Desulfatibacillum aliphaticivorans DSM 15576: one gene and its partner. The protein of the gene in region 1 interacts with the protein of each later gene in a pairwise test. Links are inferred from orthologs where the notes say so. Each region holds a gene or a part of one and is shown on either strand. Other genes may lie near its edges. The genes, in order: G491_RS0114065 and sfsA.

Region 1 (14,955 bases):
TCCCCTGCTGTCACTCCCTCCTTGACAGTCCGGCCTGCTTGTGGTTCTTGAGAGTCCATGAAAGTTTTGCTCATATATCCCCCCTTCCTGAACAAAAGGGTTTCCTCCGATGACGTGGCTTCCGTTCCCATAGGCTTGTATCATGTAGCGGCCGTATTGCGGGATGCAGGGCACGACGCCCAAGTGGCGAACTGGCACATGCCCAACCTGGACATGGCCAAGGCCGTGCAGACCATTGAGTCCTTCGGGCCGGCGGTGGTGGGGTTTTCCATTGTCAACGGCAACCGGTTCGGCGCCCTGGACATGGCCGCCATGCTCAAGGAAAGAAATCCCAACCTGACCATTGTTTTAGGAGGAATTGGCGCAACCTTTTTATGGGAGCATTTTCTTACGCACTTCCCCCAGGTGGATTATGCGGTTGTTGGCGAAGGCGAGGAGGCCATGGCCTCTCTGGTGAAATGCCTGGAAATCGGAGATTCCCGGGGTATAACTGATATACAGGGAGTCGCCGCCAGGGTGGACGGCGCGCCGGTTTTGACGGAGCAAAAGGGATATATAAGGGATATTGACGCCTTGCCCCGGCCTTCCAGGTTTTACAAGTTTCAGCACCTGTCCCTTTCCCGCGGATGCCCTCACAACTGCACCTTTTGCGGATCCCCCAAGTTCTGGGGCCGGACCATGCGTTTTCACTCGGCGGATTATTTTGTACGCCAGCTTCACACCCTGGCTAAATCCGGCGAAAAGTTCTTTTACGTCTCCGATGACACCTTTACCTTAAAAAAAGACTTGGTCATCAGGGTTTGTAAAGAAATTATCGAGGCGGGCCTGGATATATCGTGGAACGCCATCAGCCGGGTGGACCGGGTGGACGAAGACATCCTTTACTGGATGCGGAAGGCCGGATGCATCCAGATAAGCTACGGGGTGGAAAGCGGCTGCGAGACCACGCGCGACATGTTGAACAAAAATATGTCCACCCAGGATATTTTGCGGGCTTTTGAACTGACTATCCGTTTCGGCATCTTGTCCAGAGCTTATTTTATATACGGATGTCAGGGGGAAGGCCCTGAGGTGCTGCAAGCCAACCTGGACCTCATGGACGCCATCAAGCCTTTAGGCGCCGTGTTTTATATCCTGGATATATTCCCAGGAACCAGGCTGTATGAAGAGTATCTGCAAAAAAACAACCTCACGGACGACATCTGGCTGAAACGGGTGGAAGACATCATGTACTGGGAGTCGGACCCCGCCCTCACCCAGGATTTGATTGAAGAAACCGGCGACGCCCTGCGAAATCATTTTTATCGAAATCTTCCTGATTATGTATACAGCCTGCAATTGGAAAACAATCCGGATTTGACCATGGAGCACAGCGATTTTTACTCCCGCCTGGGCATGACCTTCACCGTGGGCGATTATGCTAATGACTCCCGCATCTCCAACGCATCCGGGGTTGGGGAATTTTTATTTGAAAAGGCCCTTACTTTTGCACAGGACCCACGGGCCTACCTTGGATTGGGATTGCTCCGCCAGAAATGCGGCCAGTTTGAAAAAGCCTTGGATATTCTGGAAAAGGCCCTGGAGCTGTTTCCCAACGACCAACAAATCCGCCTTTGCCTGGGGACCAACCTCATGAACCTGGGCGCCTTTGGCCGGGCATTGAAGCATTTTGAGCTACTACCCCACCTTCCCGGGGCCATTAAATACGCCGAACAATGCCGGGCGTGCATAGCGGGTTCTTACAGATAGCTGAAAATTATTTTTATCAACTCTTCCATTGATTTTACGGGCAATAACCTGAATTATCGGGTTTGCCCTTGACTTCCTATTGAATTCATAACAAAACCCTAACAAAAATTGTTTTGCAGGCTTTGGCTTGCAACCAATAATCACTCAAATTAGGAAGCGCATAATCATGCCCGAAACAGTAGTACTTATTGCAGGCTTTCTGCTCGGCTTTTATATGTCCTGGAACATTGGCGCCAACGACGTAGCCAACTCCATGGCCTCGGCCGTGGGCGCCAAGGCTATTACTGTAAGGCAAGCTGTTGTAATTGCAGGAGTATTGAATATTGTAGGCGCCGTTTTCATAGGCTCTCACGTAACTCAGACCATCCGAAAAGGCATTGTTTCCACCGAAGTGCTTGCGGACCCTCACATGGCTCTGGTGGGCGCTCTATCCGCTTTGTTGGCCGCGTCCCTATGGATCAGTTTTGCAACATGGCGTTCCTTGCCGGTTTCCACTACGCATTCCATTGTGGGATCCATGATCGGTTTTGGAATCATGGCTTCGGGATTTTCGGTAATCAACTGGGGCAAGCTTGGCCAGGTTGTGGCCAGTTGGGTTATTTCTCCCGTATTCGCCATGGTGCTTTCTTTTCTTATGTTCAAATTTATAGTGGGTCTGATTTTATCCAGGGAAGACCCCTTTGAAAGAGCTATACGATGGTCTCCTTTGTTTGTAGGGATCGCCTTTTTTGTGGTTCTTCTTTGTTTCCTATTTAAAACGCCTTTGGGAAAAACCTTTTCCATCAGCACGCCCATGGCCTTAAGCCTGGCTTTCGGCCTTGCTTTGATCTTCGGGTTTATCGGCAAGTTTCTTCTTGTGAAATTCATTCCTTCCGACAATCCGGATGGGACGGAGGAGGTTTTCAGGAAGATTCAAATCGGCACGTCCTGTTACGTGGCCTTGGCTCAGGGCGCCAATGACGTGGCCAACGCAATCGGTCCTTTGGCGCTGGTGTATTTTTTGGTTAAAGACGGCAACGTGGGCGCCAGCCTGCCCGTGCCCTGGTTTTTACTGCTTTTCGGCGGCATAGGCATAGCTCTGGGAGTCGCCATGGCCGGCGAACGCGTCATGAAAACCATTGGCGAAAAAATTACCACTCTGACTAATACACGCGGTTTTGCGGTGGATTTTTCAGCCGCTACCACGGTGATGGTAGCCTCCAAAATGGGCTTGCCGGTATCCACCACTCATGCCGCTGTGGGCGGCGTCCTTGGCGTGGGATTCGCCGGCGGCGTGGACGCAGTAAACGTAGGCATCATCGGCAAGATTGTCTTGTACTGGGTGCTTACGGTTCCGGCGGCCGCTTTGACCAGCATGTTTTTGTTCCTGATTTTAGAACCCATACTATAAGAGAAGGAGTTCTCCATGCGTATACCGTTTTCGAGTCTATTCGTTACATCACCGTTTGAGGGGCTTCAGGAACATGCGGAAAAGGTGAAGGAATGCGCCTGGGCTTATCAGCAAGGCATAGAATGCTACGTTACGGACAAGTGCGAATCCTTTGAAAAATTTCGCCACGAAGTCATCCGGTTGGAGCATGAAGCCGACGCCATAAAAAGGCGGGTCAGGGGCCATTTGCCGAAAAACACCATGCTTCCTGTGAGCAAGTTTCTCATATTCAGGTATATCCGGGAGCAGGACTGTGTTCTGGATTCCGTAAAGGACTCCCTGAACTGGTTGTCTTATCGTCCCCAGAACGCGATTCCCAAGGAATTGGAGAAGGATTTCTTCCTGCTTGTGGACTCAGTGGTGACTCCCATTGAAGAACTTTCGGCGATGGTTCAGGAAGCCAGGGAATACTTCAGTACGTTCTCCGAAAAGCAGAGAATCAAAGCCAAGGAAATCATCGCCACCATGCGTAGCCTGGAGCATGAGGCCGACATTTGCGAAGACCGGTTGAACCGGAAGATTTTCACCTGCGACGCAGATCCCATAACGGTTATGCATCTTCTTAAGCTGACGGAAATCACGGGCTCCATCGCAGACCACGCGGAAAACGCTGGAGATATGATGCGGGCCATGCTTGCGAAATAAAACCGGGCTGAAAATTCCTTCTACATATAAAACCGGATGGGAATATCCCTGTCCGGTTTTCCAATTTTTACATGCGGCGGATAAAACCTAATCTGAAGCCGTTCTTCCGGGCGCACGGATATTTTTCCCGCTCAATGACGACTCTCAGCCGAAGCTCCTCTTCCATACACAAATAGGCTTGGCAAAATTCAAGCGGGGGAAGCAAAAAGCCGATAGTACATGGAGGAGGGCATTCTTTGGACCGGGAAGAAAGCCGCCGCCGCTGTCTGCGCCCCCGAGAGGGGCCAAAACTCAGGCATGGGCGCAGACCAACCATAACATATCAAAAAAACAAGAAAAATATTGATCTGTCTGTCCGTAACTGGCACAATGCAAACATAGTGAGGTTTACGGCTGTCAGATTCCCTGCTGGCCGAATCCGGGGTAAACGCGGATAATTGCACTGCCTTAATGAGTATATGCTTTTTATAAGGTTATGATAATTCATGAAAAAATATCGCCTTGCGGATTTGATTGATGTTGCCGCGCTTCAAAGGATGGCCGACTCTTTATATCAATCAACAGGCATGCCCACAGGAATTATTGACGCGACGGACAATTCGATCATTGTCGGGTCAGGGTGGCAAGACATTTGCCTTAATTTTCATCGCGCCTGCCCCAAGACCAAACACAGATGCCAAAAAAGCGATGACTATATTAAGGATCATCTAAAAATTGGAGAATTTAGCAAGTATAAATGCCATAACGGTTTATGGGATATTGGCACGCCCATCGTCGTTCACGGCAGACATCTGGCTACGATGTTCCTGGGACAATTTTTTTTTGAAGGCGAGGCGCCGGAAAGAAACTTTTTTGTTGAGCAGGGAGTAAAATTTGGATTTGATCTTGATGCATACCTTGAGGCTCTGGATCAAGTGCCTAGTTTTACGCCAGAAAAAGTTGAATACATACTTGCCTACAACAAATCGCTAGCCCGTTTTATCATGGACCTGGCAGAAGGCGCCCTTTCCCGAAAAAAAGCAAAAAAACAGCTTTGGGAGCAAAATGAGGTCATGCAGGCAGTTCTGGAACACACCCACATGATGGCGGTGTATCTGGACCGGCGCTTCAATTTCGTATGGGTCAACCAGGCTTACGCCAAAACCTGCAAGCATGATCAGTCGTTTTTTCCAGGAAAAAATCATTTTGATCTTTATCCGCATCCTGAGAATCAAGCCATTTTTCAGCGTGTGATTGAAACGGGAGAGCCTTTTTTCGTTGAAGCTAAAGCCTTTACATTTCCAGATCAGCCTGAACGCGGAGTAACCTATTGGGATTGGAGTTTGGCGCCCACAAAGGATAATTCCGGCAAGATAAACGGCTTGGTTTTCACATTGCTCGAGGTGACGGAACGCATCTTATCTGAAAAACGATCCCAAAAAAGCGAGGAAAATTTTCGCACTCTCATTGAAAATGTGATTGATTGGGTTTGGGTGGTGGATAAGGATGGGACTTATACTTACGTGAGTCCTCAGGCGAAGGACCTGATAGGATACGAAATCAATGAAATCCTGGGCAGGACCCCATTTGATTTCATGTCTCAAACAGAAGCTGCAAGGGTCGCCCCCATTTTTTTCAAAGCCGTGAATAACCGTGAAAAAATCATAGCATTGGAAGACTCGTTATTAGCCAAAAATGGGTCTGAAGTCGTTTTTGAAACCAACGCAGCCCCCATATACAATATGGAAAACGCTTTCATCGGATATATGGGAACCTGCCGCGATATCACGCTGCGAAAGCATGCGGAAAAGGAAAGGCGGCTCAATGAAATCCGCCTGGAAGCCCTCATGCAATTGAATGAATCCGGGCCAACTGATCCGGATGAGCTATCCCGATTTGCTCTTGAAAAAAGCGCCTTGCTCACGGACAGCAATATTGGCTTCATCAATTTTCTGTCTGATGATGAAAAGCATATAACCCATTCCGTTTACACCAAAAACACTTTGGCGCACTGCCGCCCGCCCAAGGAAATCCAAGCCTTTGAAATTGCAAAATGCGAGCTGCTGTCCGAGACCCTTCGCAAGCGGCAGCCCATTATAGTGAACGAAAACCCTGAGGAGCGCGCCGCCGCGGCTGCCTTTTCATCCGGGCTGCCCCTGGTTCGGCGCTTTATATCCATTCCGGTTTTTGAGGAAGATCGCATGGCGGCTATCGCCGCTTTGGGCAACAAAGAACAGCCATACACCCGGGAAGATGTTCGTCAGTTTAGGCTTTTCATGGACGGCCTGTGGCGGATTCTTCAAAGGAAGCGAATAGAAAACACGCTCAAAATAAGTGAAATGCGCTTCCGGGAGCTTGCGGAACTACTCCCTGAAACCATATATGAAACGGACTTAGAGGGGAATCTGACCTTTGTAAATCCTCAGGCATTCCAAATGTTCGGATATACCCAACAGGATTTTGATTCTGGTTTGAACGCATTTCAAATGATAATTGAAGAGGATCTTGCTAGAGCCAAAGAGAACTATTGGAAAATAATCCAGGGCGAAACGGTTGAGGTTACGGAGTATACAGGACGAAAAAAAGACGGGACCACTTTCCCCGCCCTTTTCCGTTCTTCGTCAATCCAAAGAAATAGCGAAATCGTGGGTCTGAGGGGCTTTATTATTGACATTACACAAAAACAACAAATGCAAGCCCAACTCGAGCACTCGCGGAAAATGCAAGCCATTGGCGCCCTGGCAGGAGGTGTTGCCCATGAATTCAATAATATGCTGACCATCATTATGGGCAATGCAGAGCTGGCCGCTGAGGACATCCCCGGATGTAATGCGGCTGCAGAGCAATTAAAGGAAATACAAAAGGCGTCGTTGCGGGCCAAGGAGGTGGTGCAAAGGTTGTTAAACGTCGCCCGCAAATCCCACTCCGCCCGAAAGCCAACCCGAATTGCGGAAATTCTATATGAATCTCTTGATTTGCTTCAAAGAACCATCCCAAGTACAGTTTCCATCCGCCAAAAAATTTCTTGCACGGCCGAGACAATTTTAGCGGATTCCACCGAAATCCATCAGGTGGTCCTTAATCTTTGCACAAACGCCCAACACGCCCTGCATGAAGAGACGGGCGTCATTAACGTGAGTCTGGAGCCCATCACCCTGGATCAAGCGATGGGGACGCAATTCAACCGCCTTGAACCTGGGCCCTACGCCAAGCTGATTATATCCGACACAGGTGAAGGCATTCATCCGGACATCATGGAACGTGTATTCGAACCCTACTATACCACCAAGGAAATCGACAAAGGGCTCGGCATGGGGTTGGCGGTTGTTGATGGAATCATCAAAAAGCATGAGGGCGCGATCCATATTAAAAGCGAAGTCGGGAAAGGGACGACCGTTGAGGTGTTTTTTCCTTTGATCGAGACGCAAGCAGATATAAAGACCGCCCAAAAAAAAACTCTGCCCGCAAGCACGGAGCGCGTTTTATTAATTGATGACGAACCATCCATTTTGAAAATGCTCACTCAAATGATCAACCGCTATGGCTACGAAGTGACCGGAAGTTCTTCCAGCGTGGAGGCGCTGGAATTGTTTCGGAGGCAGCCCCATGGGTTTGATCTGGTGATTACCGACATGTCGCTGCCCCATATGCCCGGAGACCGGCTGGCTCGGGAAATGATGCGAATAAGGCCGGACATTCCCGTCATTCTTTGTACAGGCCACAATGAGCGTATGAACGAAAAAAAGGCCCTGAATCTGGGAATCAAGGCCTTTATAACAAAACCCTTTTTAAAAAATAATATAGTGCAAACAATTCAGGATGTACTGAAAAATGCCTGATCTGAAATTGCATGCGTCCATAAACCACAGTTGTTGAATCAGCTTCTGATCTGGCCCTGGCCTTCCACAACAAACTTGGTTGCAGTGAGCTCTTCCACGCCCATGGGTCCGAATGCATGCAGCTTGGAGGTGCTGATGCCTATCTCCGCGCCCAGGCCCAACTGGCCTCCGTCGTTGAACCGGGTGGAGGCGTTGACCATAACCGCCGAAGCGTCCACCTCGCGGCAAAAGCGCTTGGCTCTGGTGTAGTTGTCTGTGACAATGGTTTCGGTATGAAGCGAGCCGTATTTGGCGATATGATCCATGGCTTCGTCCATATCCTTAACTACCTTGACCGCCAGAATCAGATCCAAAAATTCCGCAGGCCAGTCTTCTTCCTGGGCGGGCTTGGCGTCTTTAAGGATTGCGCAGGTTTTGGGGCAGCCTCTGAATTCCACGCCGTCCCTGCTCAATACTTCACAGACCTTGGGCAGAAAAGCCGCCGCCTCGGCCTCATTGACCAGCAAGGTTTCCACGGCATTGCAGACGCCGGGACGCTGCACCTTGCCGTTTTGGCAAATGTTTACCGCCATGTCGTGGTCCGCCGACCGATCCACATACACGTGGCACACGCCCTTGTAATGCTTGAGCACGGGAATGCTGGAGTTGGCCACCACAAAACGAATGAGTCCCTCCCCTCCCCTGGGGATGACCAGATCGATGTATTCTTCCTGTGTCAGCAGTTCCTTGACCGCCTCGCGGTCCGTCATGGGAACAAGCTGCACCACGGTTTCGGGCAGGCCGTTTTTAGCCAGGGCTTTTGCGATAACCTGCCCCAGCGCCCGGTTGGAATGAATGGCTTCGGAGCCGCCCCGGAGGACCACGGCGTTTCCGGCTTTGAGACAAAGGCCTGCCGCGTCTATGGTTACGTTGGGGCGGGATTCGTAGATCATGCAGACAACGCCCAGGGGGATGCGCATTTTCCCCACGGATAAGCCGTTGGGGCGCTGCCACATCTTAACCATGGAGCCGACAGGATCGGCCATGGCGGCCACCTCAATGAGGCCCTGAGCCATGGATTCAATGGTGGCTTCCTTGATGGTCAAGCGGTCGATCATGGCGGAGCTAAGGCCGCTTTCCTTGGCCGCCTCCAAATCCTTGGCGTTTTCTTGGTATAAAAAGGATGCTTCTTCCTTAAGCAGGGCGGCAATGTCTGTGAGCACCTTGTCCTTCACCTGGCCCGAACATTTGCCAATTTCCCGGGAGGCCGCGCGAGCCGCCTTGGCCATATCGAGTATGATTTCGTTTACACTCACGGATTTTCCTCCTGATCTTCAAATGTAACGACTAAATTGTCGCGATGAATCACTTCGTCATAAGCTTTATGCTTTAAAATGCATTCCAGTTCGGAGCTTGGCTTGCCCTTGATCTTTCTGGCGTCGGCCGAAGAATAATTGGTAAGCCCTATCCCCAATTCCCGGCGATCCAAGTCCACCACGCGAACCGGAGCGCCTACCCCAAAGGCGCCTTCTACGGCCTTGATGCCCACAGGCAACAGGCTTTTGCCGTTATTAACCAGGGCGTTGGCGGCGCCATTATCGATCATGAACAGGCCCTTGGGATTGGCTGCAAAGCCCAGCCAGCATTTTTTGCCCGCCATTTTTTTACTTTTCGGAGCGAAAAGGGTCCCTACTTCCTCCCCATCGAAAATTTTCTTTAAGATGCCTGAAGTCGCCCCGCCCGCCACAATCATTGGTATGCCGGCGGCATGCGCTTTTTTGGCGGCGATTACCTTAGAGGCCATGCCTCCGGTGCCGTGCTGGCCTGTATGGCAACTTGCCGATTGCTCCAGGGCTGAGGTTATCTTTTCGACGTAAGGGACTATCTTGGCGTCTGAACAGGTTCTGGGGTCGCTGGTGTACAATCCGTCGATATCCGTCAGATTGATCACCACGTCCACATCCAGCAATTGAGCGATCATGGCGGACAGGTTGTCGTTATCCCCGAATTTTAACTCAGCAACCACCACCGTATCGTTTTCGTTGATAATAGGCAACACCTTCCAGGCTAATAGGGTCTGAAGGGCGTTTCGAGCGTTCAGGTAACGTCTGCGGGCCGCCAGGTCGTCTCGAGTAAGCAGCACCTGGGCGACCTTTACATTATGCTCTTCAAAAGCCAGTTCATATTCATTGATAAGGCTGGCCTGCCCCACAGCGGCTGCAGCTTGCTTTTCCGGTATTTCCGTAGGCCTCTTGGCAAGCTGCATCTTGCGTACGCCCGCGGCCACGGCGCCGGAGGATACCAGGATGATTTCCCGGCCTGTAGCATGCAGCTCCGCCAGTTGCTGGGAAAGATTTTTGACCATTTTCAAATTAAGGCCGGTTTCTTCGGTCAATATGCCTGAGCCGACCTTGACCACCACCCGTTTGACGCAGGAAAAAAACTCCTTGCGATTGCCGGCGCCTGAAAATACAGCGCCATTGTTATTGGCTTGGCCTTTCATAATAAACCTGAATTCTATAGGAAATGATAAAAAAAGCTGGCTGCTGACCTAATTAAAATAAATCAGGATGGTCGGCGGCCCGGTTCGCGGAGTTGGGCGAATATGGCTTCAATAAGTTCGTCCAGTCCCTCCCCCAATATAGCAGAAATCTGCAATACCTGCAGATTCCCACAAGATTGCTTAAAAAGGCAAGCGCCTTCTTCAGCTTCGGGAAGGTCCATTTTATTTAAAACCACTATTTGGGGCTTTTCGCCCAGAGCCTGATCATAGGAACTGAGTTCCTTATTGATGGCCTGGTACGATGCCAAAGGGTCTTCGGCAGTCACCTGCGAGGCGTCGATGAGATGGATAAGAAGGCGGTTGCGCTCTATATGACGCAAAAACCGGTGGCCAAGGCCTGCGCCTTGGGCGGCGCCTTCAATAAGGCCGGGGATATCGGCGATGACAACAGGCTCTCCGTAGGGATCCTGAAGCACTCCAAGACTGGGAGCAAGGGTGGTAAACGGATAGGCGCCGATTTTGGGTCTTGCTGCGGTAAGGGCTGTGATGAGGCTGGATTTGCCTGCGTTGGGCAAGCCCACCAAGCCGACGTCCGCCAGAAGTTTGAGTTCCAGCCTGAGGGTTTTCTCCTCGCCTTCCTCGCCTTCCTGTGCGAACCTGGGAGCTCGGTAGGTAGAGGAGGTAAAGTGCTTGTTGCCTTTACCTCCCCTACCGCCGTGACAAACTATACACCGTTCCTCTTCAACAGAAAGATCCGCTATGATTTCGGATGTTTCCGCATCGCGGACAATCGTACCCACGGGCACTTCAATGAGGAGATCCTCCCCATTTTTTCCGTGTCGGTTGGCTCCACTGCCGTATCCTCCACGTTGCGCCTGGAAACGATGTTTATAACGAAAATGATAGAGGGTGTGTTTGGCTCGCGTAGCGACAAGCACCACGTCTCCGCCCTTGCCTCCGTTGCCTCCATCCGGTCCGCCCCTAGGGATAAACCTTTCGCGCCGGAAGCTGACACACCCTCTTCCGCCATCGCCTGATTGTACAATCAAGGTGGCTTCGTCTACGAATTTCACACCGGGTATACGCTCACTTTTTTCTTGTCGCGGCCCTTGCGTTCGTAGGCGACTTTGCCATCGATGGTGGCGAACAAAGTGTAATCGCGGCCCATGCCCACGTTTTCGCCGGGATGAATTCTGGTGCCCACCTGGCGAACCAGGATATTGCCGGCCCGAACGATTTCTCCGCCGTAGCGTTTTACGCCCCGGCGTTGGCCGTTACTATCCCTGCCGTTTCTTGAGCTACCGCCAGCTTTCTTATGTGCCATGACTCAATACTCCTGATATCGTTTAGGCTCCGGCCTCAATTTTATTGATCTTGAGAGCCGTGAAAGGCTGCCGGTGACCTTGTTTTTTCCTATAGCCTTTGCGCCTTTTAAACCTGAAGACCAAGACTTTTTTGGCTTTGCCCTGTTCTACTATCTGGGCGTCTACAGCCACATTTTCCACAGTGGGCTGACCCACCTTCACGTTTTCGCCGTCGGAAAAAAGCAGGACCTGGTCCAGGCGCACGGTGTCTCCGACCTCGCCGGGGAGTTTTTCCACCCGGACGATTTCGCCTTCACCTACTTTGTATTGTTTTCCGCCGGTAGCTATTACGGCATACATTGTTATTTAAACCTCCTTGACATCATTTCAAAAAACCGGTCAAGCAAAACCGATCTTATAAAGACAAAAATCCGACCTGTCAACGGAAAAAGAATCAACCACCGGATATTGGGGCGGAGTCCATGAACTCCATAATCTCAAACCGTTCAATATGCAGGGCGGGATCCGCCTGAATTAAAATAGGCGTTTCGATCCGCTGCTCCAAAGAAAGGACGGTGATGTTTTCCTCTTCCAATAAGAATCGGGCTATTTCCGGATGCGCCTTTACGGATATCCGGGATCCCTGGATATCGTAGGATTGGCGCAGAATTTCCCTGTAAATATTGTGGCAGATGCTCTTTTTGGAAAGGACGATGCCCTCTCCTTCGCAATAAGCGCAAGGCTCTGACAACTGGCGATTGATATTTTCCCGGGTCCGTTTCCGGGTCATTTGAATCAATCCCATTTCCGACATGGGCAGAACGTTGGTGGTGCTCCGGTCCTTTTTCAGGGTTTCCACCAGAACCTGATACACTTTATCCCGGTCTTCCAGCTTCTCCATATCTATAAAATCAATGACGATGATTCCGCCGATATCCCTCAACCGCAACTGATAGGCGATTTCCTTCAGCGCCTCCAGGTTGGTTTTGAGAATGGTTTCGGAAAGATCCCCCTTGCCCACATAACGGCCGGTGTTTACGTCGATGGAAACCAGGGCTTCGGTCTCCTCAATCACTATGTAGCCGCCGGACTTGAGCCAAACCTTTTTTCGGCCCAAACGGGAGATATCCCCTTCCAGTTGATAGGCGTCGAAAATAGGCTCGCGGCGATCGTAATACTGTACGGCGTCGCGCAATCCGGGCATGTTGGGCTCCAGAAAATCCTGAATTTCCCTGTACCCTCTTTCTGAGTCAATCACCAGCCTGTCCACTTCCTTGGTGAACAGATCCCTGACCGACCTCAGACTGGCTGAAAGCTCCTGATGCAGCAAAGACGGGGCGGAGCACTGCCAATAGCGATGGACCACGCGTTTCCAGACCCTGGTGAGAAATTCCACCTCGTGGGTGAGTTTTTCAGGCCCTATTCCTTCGCACACGGTGCGGACGATGTAGCCAAAAGGCTCCACCCGGGCTTCCATCAATTGCTCTTTTAAGCGGTTGCGCTCTCCGGAATCTGTGATGCGGCGGGACACCCCAATATGATTGGTGGTGGGCATGAGCACCAAAAAGCGACCGGGAATGGTAATTCGGGAAGTGACTCTGGCGCCTTTTTTTCCAATGGGCGACTTAGCCACCTGCACCATGATCTCCTGGCCTTCCCGGATCATATCTTCTATGCTGGGCCGAATGCGGGGAGGCCTGATTATTCTGGCGGCTTCCTCAATTTCATCGTCATCGTCCTCGGCGTCCAGCAGAATGACTTCCTGATCCTCCTCCTCATCTTCATGAATGAGGGGGGAGCCGGTTTCATCGGAAGGAAAATCCATGACCACGTCGTCAACATATATAAAGGCGGCCTGATCCAGACCTATATCCACAAAAGCGGCCTGCATGCCGGGCAAAACCCGCATGACCCTGCCCTTATATATATTGCTGACGATATCGGACTCTCCGGTGCGTTCGATATATAACTCAGCAAGAGCGCCGTCCTCCACCAGAGCCACCCTGGTTTCAAATCCGGCGTCATTAATTATCAGTTTTTTTTCCATTGCATTTTTACCCCTTATTACTAAGGGTCAACTCCCTGCGTTGGATGCAGGCTGCTTAACCACGCGGCATCCCGCCAACGATTCGGGAGAGAGTCCCAATATATGACCGAGAATCTCCATGGGCCGGATGCTCTTTCCCGGAATATTTTTTACAGACAAGAAAAAGGCTCCATCCCCCATTGATTGTATTTCAACCAATTGGGCCAGATCAAGCTCCCATTGCTTTCCCTTATGATTCGTATGCGTTACAATATACTCTTTCGCCTCGCTAAAGGCCATTATTTTTTCATCATGCTCCGGCTCGAGCCTAACCTTGTAATATATAACGTCCGGCTCTCCCGCCCTGGCTCCTTTGGTAAAGGGTTCGCACCGGAACGCTTCCAAACCCTCGGGCAGCCGCCCTTCAAGGCGCTCCAACATGTACTCGGGCTGAAAGCGGCTGTCTACAGTTATGATAAAATTTTCTTCCAGGCTTTCCATTCCCACCGGCAAGGCCTGAGAAAACGAGACCTTGGGCATGGGGTGGAATCCCTTGGAATACATCATGGGTATGCGCGCTCTTCGCAAGGCTCTGTGCACCTGGCTGATCATTTCCAAATGGCCCAGGTGGCGGGCGTCGTCTGTTTTGGAATAATAAACCATCAGCTTCCTATAGTTTATATTCTCCGAGCCCTCCTCGGATTCCTGGTTTTCGACTTTTTCAGGACTTTTTGAAAATATAGGCTGTATATTGGAAAAATCGCACACCCCGCAACCGGAGCAGGTTTCCTTGCTGCAGCCCGGGGTTTTTTCCACGTCCAGGGCCTTTTGCAACTCCTTTTGGAGGAATTTCTTCGTGGCGCCCATGTCTATATGATCCCAGGGCAAAGGCTCTTCCGTCGGTTTGCCGCCTATATAGTCGTCCGGATTTATGCTGTCGGCCTCCATGAGTTCCCGCCACAGATGAAAATCAAAATGATCGGACCAGCCGTCAAACCGGGCGCCTTTATTCCAGGCGTCGACCAGCAAAGGGGCCAGTTTTCTGTTCCCACGGGAAAATACCCCTTCAATAACGCTGACCTGGGGATTTTGCCATTTTGTTTTAACGCCGGGCCGTTTAAGCCTGTCTTTGATGTAATCCAGGCGCTCCCACGCCTCCTCAATGGAAATCTGGCGAGCCCATTGAAACGGAGTGTGCGGCTTAGGCACGAACACCCCGATGCTGGCGGTGATGTCGGCTTTCTTTCCGGCCAAATCCTTTAATTTGTGCACCAGGTCCACGATGCCCTGGACGTCTTCCTGGGTTTCCGTGGGAAGGCCGATCATGAAATACAGCTTAATCAGCTTCCACCCCATATAGAAAGCGTCGGAAACGGTTTGAATGATTTCCTCTTCGCTGATGTTTTTATTGATGACGTCCCGCAAGCGCTGGGTTCCGGCTTCCGGCGCTATGGTAAATCCCGTCTTACGGACCTTTTTGATCTCTTCCATCAAAGGGCGGG
Region 2 (14,721 bases), on another replicon or contig:
TGGAGCTTTCCGGGAATCAAAGGCGGTATGACTGGAACACGGACATGCACCACCACGCGCGTTGCGTGCGTTGCGGCGCGGTGCGCGACGTTCCCCTGGATGCAGGCGTGGAGCTTGATCTTGGGAGCCAGGCGATTAACGGCTTCGCCGTTTCCGGCTTTCGTTTGGAGTTTAAGGGCATCTGTGAAAAATGCCGATAGGCGTTGGCCGCCTATATGCTGCATCAACTTAACCGATTAAAAAAATCTTTGAAGGAGGATAGCAACCATGGCGTCATTAAAAGGCACTAAAACCGAAAAAAATATTTTGACCGCATTTTCCGGCGAATCCCAAGCAAGAAACCGTTACACCTATTTCGCCAGCAAGGCTAAAAAGGAAGGTTACGTGCAGATTTCCGCTGTTTTCGAGGAAACCGCCGCCCAGGAGAAAGAACACGCCAAGCGCCTGTTCAAGTTTCTGGAAGGGGGCGAAGTGGAAATCACGGGTTCTTTCCCGGCCGGCGTCATCGGCTCCACCCTGGAGAACCTGAAGGAAGCGGCGGCAGGCGAAAATCATGAGCATACTTCCATGTATCCCGAATATGCCAATATAGCTCGGGAAGAAGGGTTCAATGAAGTCGCGGACGTGATGATGGCCATCGCCGTGGCTGAAAAGCAGCATGAAAAAAGGTACCTGGACCTGGCCGCCAACATCGAGGCCGGCAGGGTCTTCAAGCGTGACGCAACCGTTACATGGCGTTGCCGCAACTGCGGATACCTGCATGAAGGAAACGAAGCCCCGGCAGTATGTCCGGCATGCGCCCACCCCCAGGCCCACTTCGAGCTTCTGGGCGAAAACTGGTAACCGTCAACCATTGATTGCGCCTGCACTCCTCCGAAAGGCGGAGGCTTTAACGGCGCGGCAAACTTATGGAAAAGCAAATCAACTCAACAGGAGGTTAAAAAATGGCTGAAAGATTCCAGATCTACAAATGTGAAGCATGCGGAAACATCGTGGAAGTTTTGACCGGCGGCGCCGGCGAACTGGTATGCTGCGGCGCTCCCATGAAGCTGTTTACAGAAAACACCGTGGACGCCGCCAAGGAAAAGCACGTGCCTGTGGTGGAAAAGACCGCCGATGGCGTCAAGGTGACGGTCGGCTCCGTGGCCCATCCCATGGAAGACAAGCACTACATCGAATGGATTGAGGTCATCGTGGACGGCAAGGCCTATCGCGAATTCCTGTCCCCCGGCCAAGCGCCTGAAGCCACCTTCTGCGTGCCGGACGGAGACATTACCGTGCGGGAATACTGTAACCTCCATGGGCTCTGGAAGGCCTAAAAAACCGTCGCCCCATACTGCGTAAATCCCGCCCCGCTTTTCTCCCTTGCCGGGGTAAAGCGGGGCCTTCCATAAGGAGGCCCGAATGGCTACATGGAGATGCTCCAACTGCGGTTATCAGATGGAACAGGACGCACCGCCCAACGAGTGCCCGTCCTGCAAGCAAAAATGTGAATTTTTGGACGCGTCCTGCTATACGCCGGATTGCGAGGATACCAAGACGGACGACCGGATTAAGTAGGCCATGGCCCGACGCATTGACATATGGAAAAAGGGTCTGGTTCCGGCGGTTTTAGCCGCTGGCGTGCTCCTCTTTAATTCCGGCGCCCTGGCGCAAGCGCCTCCCTTGAGCGAGGCCACGGAAGGCTGCCTGATGTGCCATGAGGAGGCCACCCCGGGAATCGTGGCCGATTGGCGAAACAGCCTCCACGCCAAAACGTCTTTTACCATGGCTGCAGCTGCGCCGGAAAGATCCCGGAAGGTTTCCTCCCTGGCGCCGGAAGGCGAACTGGCCGAGGTCGCCGTGGGGTGCGCGGAATGCCACACCTTGAACCCGGATACCCACAAGGACACGTTCAACCATGAGGGCTTTCAGGTTCACATCGTGGTGTCGCCCAAGGACTGCGCCGTCTGCCACGCCCGGCAGACCGACGAGTACAGCCGGAACAAAATGGGGAACGCTCACAGGATTCTGGTGGACAACCCCTTGTACATGACCATGGTGAACGCCATCAACGGCCCGCCGGTCATCAAGGACGGCAAGCCCGTGACCACGGCGGCGGACGAGCTTACCAACGCGGAATCCTGCCTGGCCTGCCATGGGACCGAGGTGAAGGTTAACGGTACCCAGGTGCGCGAGACGGATTTCGGGGATCTGGAGTTCCCGGTCTTGGAAGGCTGGCCCAGCCAGGGCGTGGGCAGGATCAACCCGGACATGAGCGCGGGCGCGTGCACGGCCTGCCACCCCCGCCACGGGTTTGACATGACCACGGCGCGCAAGCCGTACACATGCTCCCAATGCCACAAGGGGCCCGACGCCCCGGCGTACAACATTTATTCGGTGAGCAAGCACGGCAACATCCAGGCGAGTCAGGACAAAGATTGGGACTACACCCAAAAGCCCTGGGTTGCGGGACGCGATTTTAACGCCCCGACTTGTGCGGTCTGCCATGCCAGCGGCGTGGAGGACGCAAATGGAAACGTGCTGGCCGAGTCCACGCATCAGATGAACGATCGACTGCCCTGGCGGCTGTTCGGGGTGATCTATTCCCACCCCCAGCCCAAGGAAGCAGATACCACCGTCATCCGCAACAAGGAAGGGCAGCCCATGGCGACCAGTCTGGACGGGGAATGGGCCAAGGATTTCCTGATTGACGAAGCCGCCCGGGAGGAAAGAAAAAACGCTATGCTTGGGGTGTGCGCAGGCTGTCACAGCCGCCAGTGGGCGGAAGGCCATTGGAAGCGCATGGAAAACACCCTGCAAACATCAGACGCGATGGTCAAGGCGGCTACGGACGTCATGGAGGAAGCCTGGAACAAAAAATACGCCCAGGCGGACAATCTCTTTGACGAATCCATTGAACGCAAATGGATGCTCCAGTGGCTGTTCTACGCCAACTCCACCAGAAAGGCCTCCGCCATGGCCGGGGCTGACTATGGAGTCTTTGCAGGCGGACGCTGGGATATGTCCAAAAATCTGGCGGACATGGCCCAATGGCTTGAAACGCAGAAAAAGTCTCAGTAGGGAGGTTTAAAATGGCCAAGGAAAGATATCAGATCAAATCGGAATGCCCGGAATGCGGGTGCGGCCTTATTTGCAACATGACGCCGGACGAGTTCAGAAAAAAATATGGTGACACCGACGGCAAAGTTAGGGTTAACTGTGAAAAGTGCGGTAAGGATCATGAAGGCTGTGTGATTCACGAAACCGAATAACAGTGAACTAAAGGAATCACCATGAAAGTCAGAACGTTTGCTTTGGGCGCTTTATGTACGATATTGGCTGCAGCGGGCCTTATGATTACGGCCGGCTCCGCCGTCTCGCAAAACGCGGGCGCCGCGCAAATGACGCTTAACGGAGGAAAGACCGGGGACGTCCCCTTTCCCCACGGCCAGCATCAGACCACCCTGGGAAAATGCGACGCATGCCACGGCATGTTCCCCCAGGAAAAAGGCGTGATCGACAAAAATAAGGCGGACGGCTCGCTTAAATCCAAAGCGGTCATGAACCAATGCACGGGCTGTCATAAAGAAATGAAAAAGGCGGGCGAAAAGACCGGCCCCACCTCGTGCAGGGGCTGCCACCAGAAAAATTAGCGAAAAGGCCGATTTCATCGGCGATACAAGACCACCGAAAGGAGAATCATTATGGATAGATGGGTATGTACGGTTTGCGGTTATGTTTACGATCCTGCAGACGGAGATCCGGACAACGGCGTAGCCCCCGGAACCGCATGGGAAGATGTGCCCGATGACTGGGAATGCCCCACCTGCGGCGCCTCCAAAGACGATTTTGAAAAAGAGTAACACCCTGTTTTTCGAGTAATTTTTGGGCGCCGGTTTCGCCCGGCGCCCTTACCTGTTCGGAGGGATAAGGACACAGAATCATGAAGCCCTTGGAAATAGCAAAAGATATTTATTGGGTTGGAGCCATTGACTGGAACATACGGGATTTCCATGGATATTCCACGTACCAGGGAACCACGTACAACGCCTTTTTGATCGTTGACGAAAAAGTCGCCTTGATCGATGCAGTCAAGGAGGAATTCACCAACGACATGTTCAGCCGGATCAGTCAGGTTGTGGATCCCTCCAAAATTGACATCGTCATATCCAATCATACTGAAATGGACCATTCCGGCGGCCTGCCCAAGGTCATGCATCGCCTGGCTAAGGACACGCCCCTTTATTGCTCCAATAATGGCATGAAGAATTTAAAGGCCCATTTTCATCAGGAGTGGAACTTCCAGCCCGTGAAAAGCGGCGACGAACTGTCTCTGGGCAAACGCACCCTTTCCTTTTTGGAAACCCGGATGCTCCATTGGCCGGACAGCATGTTCACCTATCTGCCGTCGGACAAGATTCTCTTCTCCAGCGACGCATTCGGCCAGCATTACGCCAGCCTGGAGCGCTTTGACGACGAAGTGGGCGAAATGATCATGCCTCACGCCGCCAAATATTACGCCAACATCCTGCTGCCTTTCTCCCAACTGGTGACCAAGCTGGTGGATCAGGTAACGGAAATGGGCCTGGAAATAGACATGATCTGCCCGGACCATGGCATCTTGTGGCGCAAGGATCCCGGCAAAATCATCCAGGCTTACGCCGAGTGGGCCAAGCAGACGCCTAAAAAGAAAGTCGTGGTGGTTTACGACACCATGTGGCACAGCACGGAAAAAATGGCGGACGCAATGGTGGAGGCCTTTAAAGACTTAGGCATCGAGGCCCGGGTCATGCACATTCGCTCCTGCCATCGCAGCGAGATCATGACGGAAGTCATGGACGCAGGCGCTGTGGTTGTGGGCTCCCCCACCATCAACAACAATATGTTTCCCACCGTGGCGGACTTTTTGACCTACATGAAGGGCCTCAAGCCCAAGAACAAGGTCGGCGGCGCATTCGGCTCCTACGGCTGGAGCGGCGAGGCCGTCAAGCAGGTGAACGCGGAGCTGGAAGCCAGCGGCTTTGATCTGCCCAACGATCCCCTGCGCGTCCAGTACATCCCGGACGGCGACAGCCTGCAGGCGTGCTACGCATTAGGCGAACAGATCGGCCAGGCGTTGCTGAAAAAGGTGGAATAATGAAAGTTCCGGTCGTGGATAACAGTACGTGCGTGGATTGCGAAGGCTGCATTGAGGTATGCCCCGAGATTTTTTTTAGGAATAACGCCGGCATGATCCAGGTGAAAGACCTGGATTCCTATCCCGAAGAATGCGTGGACGAGGCCATCAAGTACTGCCCGTCGGACTGCATTACCTGGGAGGACGAATAGGAGAGCGCCATGGAGCAAAAGGTTGTTTTGTTCGCATTCAGGGACGATCCCATGTGCTTTGTCCATGTGCTTTTATACGCCCTGGACTATGAGGCCAAAGGCTGGGAATCCAAAATCGTGGTGGAAGGCGCCGCAACCAAGCTCATCCCGGAACTGGCCGTGGAAGGCGCGCCGCGCCATTCCGTGTTCAAAAAGGTTTTGGACAAAGGCCTTTTCGCCGGGGCGTGCAAGGCCTGCTCCCAGGCCATGAAGGTGCTGGACGAGGTCCAGGCGGCCGGCCTGGAACTGCTGGATGACATGGCCGGGCATCCGTCCATGTCCGCGTTTCAGGAGCAGGGGTACACCGTCGTCACATTCTAATTTGCTGTATGCAAGCCCCGCCCTTTTTCAGAAATCGGCGGGGCTTTTGTTTCCAAGGAGCAGGCATGACGGAAAAACGGACCGGAAGAAGGGCATTAAAAAATCAGGTCCTGGAGATTTTGTCCCAGAATTCTCCGGACCAGGTCTTGGCTCAAATATTGCAACTTCCCCTTAAAAAGGCGGTCAATCCGCTCATAGGGCTTTTATGCCATCAGGACGAAAAAATCCGGTGGCGAGCCGTCACAGCCCTGGGGCGCGTGGTTCCGGCCATGGCAGAGTCCCGCATGGAAGACGCCCGGGAAATCATGCGCCGCTTCATGTGGCATATGAACGAAGAGTCCGGAGGCATTGGCTGGGGCGTGCCCGAAGCCATGGCCGAAGTCATGGCGAATCATCCCGGCCTGGCCAGGGAATTCGCCAAAATCCTGGTCTCCTACGTGGACGAAGACCAATGCTTTTTGGAGCACGACGTATTCCGCCGAGGCGCCGTGTGGGGCGTGGGGCGAATCGCCCGGATCCACCCCAAGCTGGTGCAGGATGCGGGCCCGGCCCTGGCCGCCCTTTTGGATTGCCCGGATGCTCCGAATCAAGGCCTGGCCGCCTGGGCCGTCGGCAATATGGGTTACGCCCCGGCTGCGGATAAGCTCCGCGCCATGACGGATGACAAAACCATGACGCCTTTGTTCCTGGACGGAGAATTAACCCAGGCGAGCGTTGGCGATCTGGCCCGGCAAGCCCTGGAAAAACTGGAGGCCGCTGCATCGTGAAAATGGATAAAGGCGCCCTCCCCTGGCCCAAGCTCATTCAAGGAACCCTTTTACGGCGGTATAAACGCTTTATCGCCGACGTGGAGTTGGAGGACGGAACCGTGGTATCCGCCCATTGCCCCAATTCCGGCAGAATGACCGGCTGCTCGGATCCCGGCAGCCCGGTATGGATTTCTCCGGCCTCCAATCCCAAACGCAAACTCAAGTACACCCTCGAAATGATCAAAATGCCGGACTCCCTCGTCGGAATCAATACGGGAGTCCCCAATAAACTGGTTGCAAAAGCCATTGAGGATCAGGTGATCCCCGAACTTTCAGGATACGGCGGGCTGCGTATGGAAGTCCCGTACGGAGCCAACTCCCGCGTGGACATCATGCTTTCGGAGGAAGGACGGCGGGATTGCCTGGTGGAAGTCAAAAACTGCACCCTGGTGGAAGACCGCCGGGCCATGTTCCCGGACGCGGTCACGGCCAGGGGCCTCAAACACCTGGAGGAACTGGAGAAGGCATTATCTCAAAACAAACGCAGCGTTATGTTCTTTCTCATTCAGCGAATGGACGCCGACGTCTTTGCACCCGCTGACCACATCGATCCGGCCTACGGGGCCGCCCTGCGCCGGGTTTGCACCAATGGCGTGGAAGCCCTGGCCTGGGACGTTGACATGGATCTGCATTCCCTGCGCCTCAACCGGCCGCTGCCCTGCGATTTATCTTAACAAGCCTGCTGCATTTGAGTTGACAAGACCCACTCCTGTATTAGATTATTGATAATGAGTCTCATTATTGAAATAGGCCCTTTGCGGCCTGATCAACTAAGGAGGCTGTTATGGAAAACTTTGAATACGATGTCACCTTTTACCCCCAGGAAGCCTTCTCCAAGGTGGTTGCTTTTTGCAACGAGTCCGGGGGCTGTACTTTGGATAAAGTACCGGAATCGCAAAGATCCGCCCTGAACGCCGTCCTTAACGAGAAAGGGGCTCAAGGATGGGAGTTGGTTCAGGTTGGATTCGGCAAAGATGGATGCATGGCCATTTGGAAACGGCGTAGGCAGGATTAGGAGCCTGCACGCTCATTTTCACTGTAAGGCGATTAGTTGCAGGATGGCTTGAAAGGGTTGGCTATCTGTACTGGAAAATAGGCATGCCGCTCTGTACTGATCCCCCAAGTATTGTGCAAGGAGGATTGCATGGGAGAGACTAAGGAGCTGAAGAAAAAATTGACGCCTGCACACGACTGCACCACTTGCGAGGCCACTGCGCAAATGATTGACAAGGCCCGCAGAGACGGTGTGGAGCTCGTGTTCGATAGGGCTGCGACCATGAAGGCGTGTCCTATCGGCGCTGATTCAGCATGTTGCAAACATTGTTCTATGGGGCCCTGCCGGTTAAACGCCAAGGATCCCTACGGCAAGGTAGGCGTCTGCGGCGCCACCATAGACACCATTCAAGCCCGTAACTTTGCGCGCATGGTCGCGTCAGGTGCGGCGGCCCACACGGACCATGGCATGAGCATTCTCCATTTGTTCGGGGAAGTGGTCAAGGGTCACAACAAAGACTACGAAATCAAGGACACCCAGAAGCTCCTCCAGGTCGCCCAGACCCTGGAGATTGAAACCGACGGCCGGGCCTACCAGGACATTGGTCTGGATATTTACGAAGAGCTGATGAAGACCTACACCCAGGTGGAAGGGGAATTTCCCTTTGCCAAGGCCGTCCCGGAAAAAACCCTGGAAACCTGGCGCAAACACAACATCGTGCCTCGCGGGGCCATGCGCGAGATTATGGAAATCATGCACCGCACCCACATGGGCGTGGACCAGGATTACGAAAACATTGTCAACCAATGCAGCCGTACGGCGCTCTCCGACGGTTGGGGCGGCTCCATGGTGGCCACGGAAATATCGGACATTATGTTCGGAACTCCCAGGCCGGTCATGGCGGAAGTGAACATGGGCGTTTTAAAGGAAGATCATGTAAACATCATCGTTCACGGCCACGAACCCAACCTGTTTGAGTCCATCATGATTTCCACCAGCGACGCCACCATGGTCGAAGCGGCCAAAGCGGCCGGCGCCAAGGGAATCAACCTGGTGGGCATGTGCTGTTCCGGCGCGGAAATGATGTCCCGCCACGGCGTGCCCCATGCGGGCAACTTCATGTCCACGGAAGCCGTCCTGGTGACCGGAGCCGTGGATGCCATGGCCGTGGACGTCCAGTGCATCAAGCAGGGTTTGGGCAAGGTGGCGGACTGCTACGGCACGGAACTCTTCACCACCAACCCCCGCTGCCATATTGAAGGGGTAAAGCACATTGAGTTTGATGAAGACGATCCCATGGCCTGCACTGACGAAGTGGTGATCAAGGCGATCTCCCGTTTCAAGAACAGAAAGGGAGACATCCAGATTCCCAAGAACAAAAACGTGGGCATCCATGGATTTTCCAAGGAATACATCGGCTACATGCTGGGCGGAAGCTTCCGCGAGTCCTATGTGCCCCTGAACGAAAACATCATCAACGGACGCATCCGGGGCGTGGCCGGCGTGGTGGGCTGCACCCAGCCCAGAACCAAGCAGGATTACATGCATGTGGAACTGGTGAAGGAGCTCATCAAGAACGACGTCCTGGTCTTGCAGACCGGATGCTCCCAGATCGCTTTGGCAAAGGCCGGGCTGCTCATTCCCGAAGCGGCGCACCTTGCCGGGGACGGACTGGCCGAAGTCTGCGAAACCGTAGGCATGCCGCCCATCCTGGGCCTGGGCTCCTGCGTGGACAACAGCCGGATTTTGACCGCTGCCAGTGAAATGGTGCGGACAGGCGGCCTGGGTCACTCCATTGCGGATTTGCCTGCTGCAGGCGCCGCGCCCGAGTGGATGAGCGAAAAAGCCATATCCATCGGCCATTACTTTGTGGCCTCCGGCGTGTACACGGTGTTTGGGACCACTTTTCCCATCACCGAAGGCACTAAATTCCACAAGCACCTTTTTGAAGAGCTTGAGGAAATGGGCCTGGGCAAGTGGGGTTTCTCCAACGACCCCATTGAAATGGCCCACATGATGATCGCCCACATTGACAAGAAGCGCGAGCAACTGGGCATCAACAAGGCCAGGGAGCGCGTGCTCATGGATATGGCGGACCGCCAGAAACTTGACGTCGCGTAAGCAGGGATTTCATCCGGGGGCTTCCTTAGGGGAGCCCCCAAAAGCAAAAAACCAGGCTGGGTCGGGGCTCAGCAAACACATTAACCGGAACATCCAGGCTGCAGAAGAGGAGAATACGCATGAAAAAGGGATTGGTTGTTTATACCACGCGCACAAAAGATACGGAAAAGATAGCGAATCTGGTTGCTGAAGGAATGCGCTTCGGAGGCATGGAAGCCAAGGTTTTGAACGTCAAGGACGTCAAGAACGAGCAGGACCTGGATGGATACGACGCCTATGCTTTCGGCGCGCCCACGTACCACGGCGAGATGCTCCAAGCTATGAAGACCTTTTTATTCCTGGCCGAAAAGGCCGACCTGGCAGGAAAGATCGGCGGCGCTTTCGGCGCTTTCGGCTGGAGCGGCGAGTCCCCGGACCGCATTTTCGACACCATGAAGAATATTTTTAAAATGGACATGGTTTCCCAGTCCCTGCGTCTGAAAAATGCAGGCCTGGGCGGCGGAGTGGCCATGGCCCAGGATTACGGCCGCGACATGGCAAAAAAGGCGGGATGATATAACTCGCTGAAAATATATCGACCTGCAGAGGAATTCAAAGCCGGGACGCCGGCTTGAATACAAGCCCCATTCGGGCGTAGTTCTCCTTGCTCCAGGCGGCTGAGCCGCCGCCGCGGACCGGTAAGGCCCAATTGGCCGGTCCGCGGCTTAAGAGGCTGTTTTGTTTGAATCAAATAGTAATGAGAACTATTAAACCCTCTGCATCCCCAACATAGAACAGGGGAATAAAAAAAGCACAATGAATAAAAAACCAAGGAGGCGCCCTATGATGCAATTGGAAGATATCAAAGCCAACAACGACCTGCTGAATAAAATCGACTGGGACATGACCCCGGAAGAAGCCGTTCGGCTATACCTGGAATGGGGAAACAACTGGGCCATGGCCAAGCGCTACGTCATTCGCTCCGTGGATGACGAGACCCATTATTTCGTGGTGTACAATTGGGAGGAGGAACCCTACATCCTGCTCATCCGCCGCGATTCCTCGGAGGCCGAAGAACTGGCCAGGATTGAGCTACCCAAGGAGATTCAAGAAGTGTTTTGCGAATCCGTAGGCGGAAACCGCGGAGTATACGCAGTGGAAGGCGAAGTGCGGGATTGGCTCAAGAACAGGCTTTACGACGCGTAATCAGTTTCGGCCGGCGGAAAATCGGCTGCCGCCGGCCGGATTTCATCCCCGGTCACTCCGGAGATTTTCGCAAGACGGCGTCGGCCCGTGACGCTGTAAAAAAGGCGATTCGCCAATTTGGCGGGTCGCCTTTTTATTTTTATAGTTGCCTATCGCTTGATGCTTGTGACTACGCCTGGATGGTTTCCCTGGCTTTTTCAACGGCTTCCTGGATATTGTTCATGATGTGGTTCATTTCCAGGGTTTCCAAGCCCAGGAGTTGGACGGCGTTCCGGTCGATTTTATAGGGATTGGCCGGCATCCCCAAGTCCGCCGCGCAGACGTGGGCCATGGCGTCCGCCAAATGAACAATGGAAGCCAAGGTTTTGTGTTCCGTGTTTCCCGGCTTGTGATGGTGCATGACCGCTTCGGTCATATGGTCGGGGACCTTCCAGGAACTGCAAATCTGGGAGGCGATTTCCGCATGGTTCCAGCCAAGCAATTCCTTTTCCACTTCATAGGAGAGTTGCTTGTTAGCAATCATGCGGTCGAACTCCGCTTTTTCCTCCAGGACGAATTTGTCCAGGACCAGCTTGCCGGCGTCATGAATCAGGCCCGCCGCAAAGGCGTCTTCAGCCAGACCCGGGCTGACTTTTTCGGCGATGATCTTAGCGCCCATGCCCACGGCGATGGTGTGCCACCACATTTCCTCGCCCGTGAATCCGTATCCCATATAGTCTCTGTTTGCGAACACTGACATGGATGCCATGGAGATAATCTCTGACAAGGTTTTGCGGCCCAGAACCACAATGGCCCTTTCGATGGAGGCGACCTTGCACGTCAGGCCGTAATACGGAGAGTTGACCAGCCTGAGAATCCGGGCGGCGATGCCCTGGTCCTTTTCCAGGATTTCCCCCAGGCGCCGCAGGCTGGAATTGGGATCGGCCATGACCTTTTGGGCCTTTTGGATGACCGACGGCATGGGGGGGAGCACCCGCACGCTGTTGGCGATGCGCTTTTTCATCCGATTCGCATCCACGGACTGTTTGGCGGGGTAGAAAGACTCCAGAGAAACCGGGGCGTCCTCATAGGCAAAGCTGCCAGATCTCCAATGGAGCAACTCTTCCAGGGTTCTGTCTGTCAGAGCCTTTATTTCCGTATGCAGATCCTTGGGTTCAATCAAATGCTTGTCCACCAGGGCCTGGCCTAAGATGACCTTCTTTTGCCTGGCGTGAGTCACGGCCATCCTGAGGTTGTCCTCGGAGATCAGGCCCCGTTTTTTCAAAAGCAAACCTAGCCTTGCCTGGGATTTGGGGCCGGAGGCGTAAACCGCCTGTCCGTCCTTGAAAAATATAATCACGGTCTGGGAGTTGTCGGAAAACCGCAACACGCCGGTTCGTTTTGTCTGGGACAGAGTATCTATAAGATGCGGAAGAGATCCCGGCTTGGAGAAATTTCCTTCAATCTGCATTTTTCAATCCTTAAATGGGGGAAAGTTTTTCATAGTCCTTCTTCTAATCTCGGAATAATGCCCATGGAGGTTTAGCAGGAATTCATAAAAATTTGAGCCGGGGGTAAGAATTGCAAAGTTGTGTAGAATTATGTGCTATGTTAATATGTTTTGTTTTAATTCGGACTTTTGCTGGTGCGCGCTGCTGAGTTTGCAGCCGTACAGGCTTCGATTTTATGGGCGCCGTTTTATAAAGGGCATTTGATATGAGCATCAACTACGACATCGAGTTAGATGGCGTAACATTTGGATATACCCGCCAGCCGGTGTTGAACAACGTGCGCTTGCAGGTGGAAAAAGGCGAGTTCGCCAGCATTGTGGGGCCCAACGGAGGCGGAAAAACCACCTTGCTGAAACTCATGCTGGGACTGCTGAAACCGGACGCCGGCTCCATTACCGTGCTGGGGGCGACGCCCGAAAAGGCCCGGCTGAAAATCGGCTACATGCCTCAATACTCCCACCTGGACCCCCAATTTCCTGTGACCGTCATGGACGTGGTGCTCATGGGGCGTATGCGCAAGGGCGCCATGCTCCGGCATTCAAAAAAAGACAAGGACGCTGCCATGGAATGCCTGGACGAGGTCCAGTTAAGCCACGTGGCCCGCAATATGTACAGCGCCCTTTCCGGCGGCCAAAAGCAGCGGGTGCTTATCGCCCGGGCCCTGGCATGCAAGCCGGAGCTGCTCTTGCTGGACGAGCCCACCTCCAACGTGGACCCGGAAGTGCAGCAAAGCCTTTTTGACATGCTTCAAAAATTGAACGAAAAAATGACCATCCTCCTGGTATCCCACGACTTGGGCTTCGTCTCCCAGGTGGTGAAAAGCGTAATCTGCGTCAGCCGGGAGCTGGTGGTGCATCCCACCAGCGAACTGGACGGCACCCTGATCAAGGAAATCTACGGCGGAGACTGCCGCCTGGTCAGGCACGACCACCGGTGCGCCGAGGGAGGGCATTGCCATGATTGAGTTCATCCAGGCCTTGATGAACCCGGACAATGTCTTTCTGCGTCTCGCCTTTATCGTAGGCGGACTGGCCAGCGTGCCTTTCGGCATCATGGGCGCCTACGTGGTCACCCGAAGAATCAGCTATCTGGCCGGCGCCATTTCCCACTGCGTGTTCGGAGGCATCGGCCTGGGCCTGTACCTCCAAAACAAGGTGGGCTTGCAATGGTTCGATCCCATGTACGGCGCCGTGGGAGCGGCTTTGCTGGCCGCGGTGATCATCGGCGCGGTTTCCTTGTACGCTAAACAGCGGGAGGACACGGTAATCGGCGCCTTGTGGGCCGTGGGCATGGCCTCCGGCCTTCTTTTTGTGGACATTACGCCGGGATATTTTGACATCTCCAGCTATCTTTTCGGAGACATCCTTCTCATCTCCACCCAGGACGTGTGGATGGTCCTGGGTTTGAACGTCCTGGTGGTGGGCTTATCCCTGTGGTTCTACAACAGGCTCCTGGCCGTATGCTTTGACGAGGAGTTCTCCGCCCTCAGAGGCATTCCCGTAGGCGCGGTGTATATGCTCCTGCTGTGCCTGACCGCCCTGACCGTTGTGCTTCTGGTGCGGGTGGTGGGCATTGTCATGGTGATTGCGCTTTTGACCATCCCGGCCGCCGTGGCCAGCCAGTTCGCCAAACGCTTGTGGCAGACCATGGTCATGGCCGTATTCTTTTGCCTGGCGTTCACCTGGACCGGCCTGGGCGTGAGCTATCATTTCAGCCTGTCCAGCGGTCCCACGATCATCGTGATTGCCGGCCTGACCTATCTGGCGGTGGTTTCCGGCGCACGGTTTGTCGGAAAAAGAAGTTAAAGGCAGGCCATTTTCTTGGGCGGTCCGTATCATTGGAAGCGGTTTCAGGTGCGCAACCATTATACGCAACATGATTAATTTCAAATAGTTATATATTCATTCCCACGCGAAGCATGGGAACGAGTTCCTTAATTCATCGTAGACGGCCAAATGAAACTGCGCTGCGGGGCTTGCAGCACCCTTCTTTTGGGCAGTCCTGGCGGCCAAATTTACAGCCTGCAAACACAAAGGCCGGCCCTTTTTTAGGGACCGGCCTTGTTGTATTTTCTTGTTGGGTTGTATCAGGCTTTGCCGCAGCAGCTTCCGGGGCCTGCGCAGCCGGCGTGGCCGGGAGTTGATCCGCAGCATGCGGTGTCTCCGGCGCCGGGCATGGCGCCCGTGGATGCGCCGGAAAAGCTGGAATGGGCGGAGAGGAGCTTTGTCAGGTTCTGACTTCCGCAGCTTCCGCATTTTGGCTTTTCATCCGAATTAAAAATCAATAATTCAAACTGGCTGCCGCAATCCTGGCATTGGAACTCAAAAACCGGCATGGTCTCATCCCTCCTTATGATTATTGCCCTTCTGGTATTCTTCAATGGCGTTCTGAAGCGTTTTCACGGTCAACTGAATGCAGTGCTGCTTCTGATCCGGAATGTTTTCCAGTTCCT

Evidence for each region.
Region 2: the proteins of G491_RS0114065 (region 1) and sfsA interact in binary tests that used the Escherichia coli proteins (3 or more experiments, as listed by UniProt). The link is inferred for Desulfatibacillum aliphaticivorans DSM 15576 from one-to-one orthologs.

What each region holds. Positions count from the first base shown.
Region 1 is NZ_AUCT01000013.1:47,480-62,434, forward strand. What follows is about bases 6,809-9,807. They hold G491_RS0114065 (glutamate-5-semialdehyde dehydrogenase), read right to left. Parts: upstream 8,937-9,807; coding sequence 7,680-8,936; downstream 6,809-7,679. Other genes in these bases: G491_RS33965 (hybrid sensor histidine kinase/response regulator), read left to right, coding at 6,809-7,641; proB (glutamate 5-kinase), read right to left, coding at 8,933-9,807. Also shown: G491_RS0114045 (B12-binding domain-containing radical SAM protein), read left to right, coding at 58-1,749; G491_RS0114050 (inorganic phosphate transporter), read left to right, coding at 1,916-3,139; G491_RS0114055 (TIGR00153 family protein), read left to right, coding at 3,155-3,823; more of G491_RS33965, read left to right, coding at 4,807-6,808; more of proB, read right to left, coding at 9,808-10,123; GTPase ObgE, read right to left, coding at 10,186-11,196; rpmA (50S ribosomal protein L27), read right to left, coding at 11,193-11,447; rplU (50S ribosomal protein L21), read right to left, coding at 11,470-11,787; G491_RS0114090 (Rne/Rng family ribonuclease), read right to left, coding at 11,882-13,474; G491_RS0114095 (TIGR03960 family B12-binding radical SAM protein), read right to left, coding at 13,502-14,955. UniProt on the Escherichia coli protein: Catalyzes the NADPH-dependent reduction of L-glutamate 5-phosphate into L-glutamate 5-semialdehyde and phosphate. The product spontaneously undergoes cyclization to form 1-pyrroline-5-carboxylate.
Region 2 is NZ_AUCT01000002.1:92,012-106,732, forward strand. Bases 5,532-8,296 are described here. They hold sfsA (DNA/RNA nuclease SfsA), read left to right. Parts: upstream 5,532-6,439; coding sequence 6,440-7,153; downstream 7,154-8,296. Other genes in these bases: G491_RS0102600 (hypothetical protein), read left to right, coding at 5,532-5,670; G491_RS0102605 (DVU0298 family protein), read left to right, coding at 5,736-6,437; G491_RS0102615 (DUF4177 domain-containing protein), read left to right, coding at 7,264-7,494; cooS (anaerobic carbon-monoxide dehydrogenase catalytic subunit), read left to right, coding at 7,624-8,296. Outside these bases: G491_RS0102550 (Fur family transcriptional regulator), read left to right, coding at 1-200; rbr (rubrerythrin), read left to right, coding at 268-843; G491_RS0102560 (desulfoferrodoxin), read left to right, coding at 945-1,319; G491_RS35835 (rubredoxin-like domain-containing protein), read left to right, coding at 1,405-1,560; G491_RS0102570 (multiheme c-type cytochrome), read left to right, coding at 1,564-3,063; G491_RS0102575 (hypothetical protein), read left to right, coding at 3,075-3,254; G491_RS0102580 (cytochrome c3 family protein), read left to right, coding at 3,276-3,635; rd (rubredoxin), read left to right, coding at 3,687-3,845; G491_RS0102590 (FprA family A-type flavoprotein), read left to right, coding at 3,926-5,119; G491_RS0102595 (ferredoxin), read left to right, coding at 5,119-5,310; more of G491_RS0102600, read left to right, coding at 5,320-5,531; more of cooS, read left to right, coding at 8,297-9,594; G491_RS0102625 (flavodoxin domain-containing protein), read left to right, coding at 9,714-10,148; G491_RS0102630 (DVU0772 family protein), read left to right, coding at 10,417-10,779; G491_RS0102635 (HDOD domain-containing protein), read right to left, coding at 10,949-12,229; G491_RS0102640 (metal ABC transporter ATP-binding protein), read left to right, coding at 12,475-13,233; and 3 more genes. UniProt on the Escherichia coli protein: Binds to DNA non-specifically. Could be a regulatory factor involved in maltose metabolism.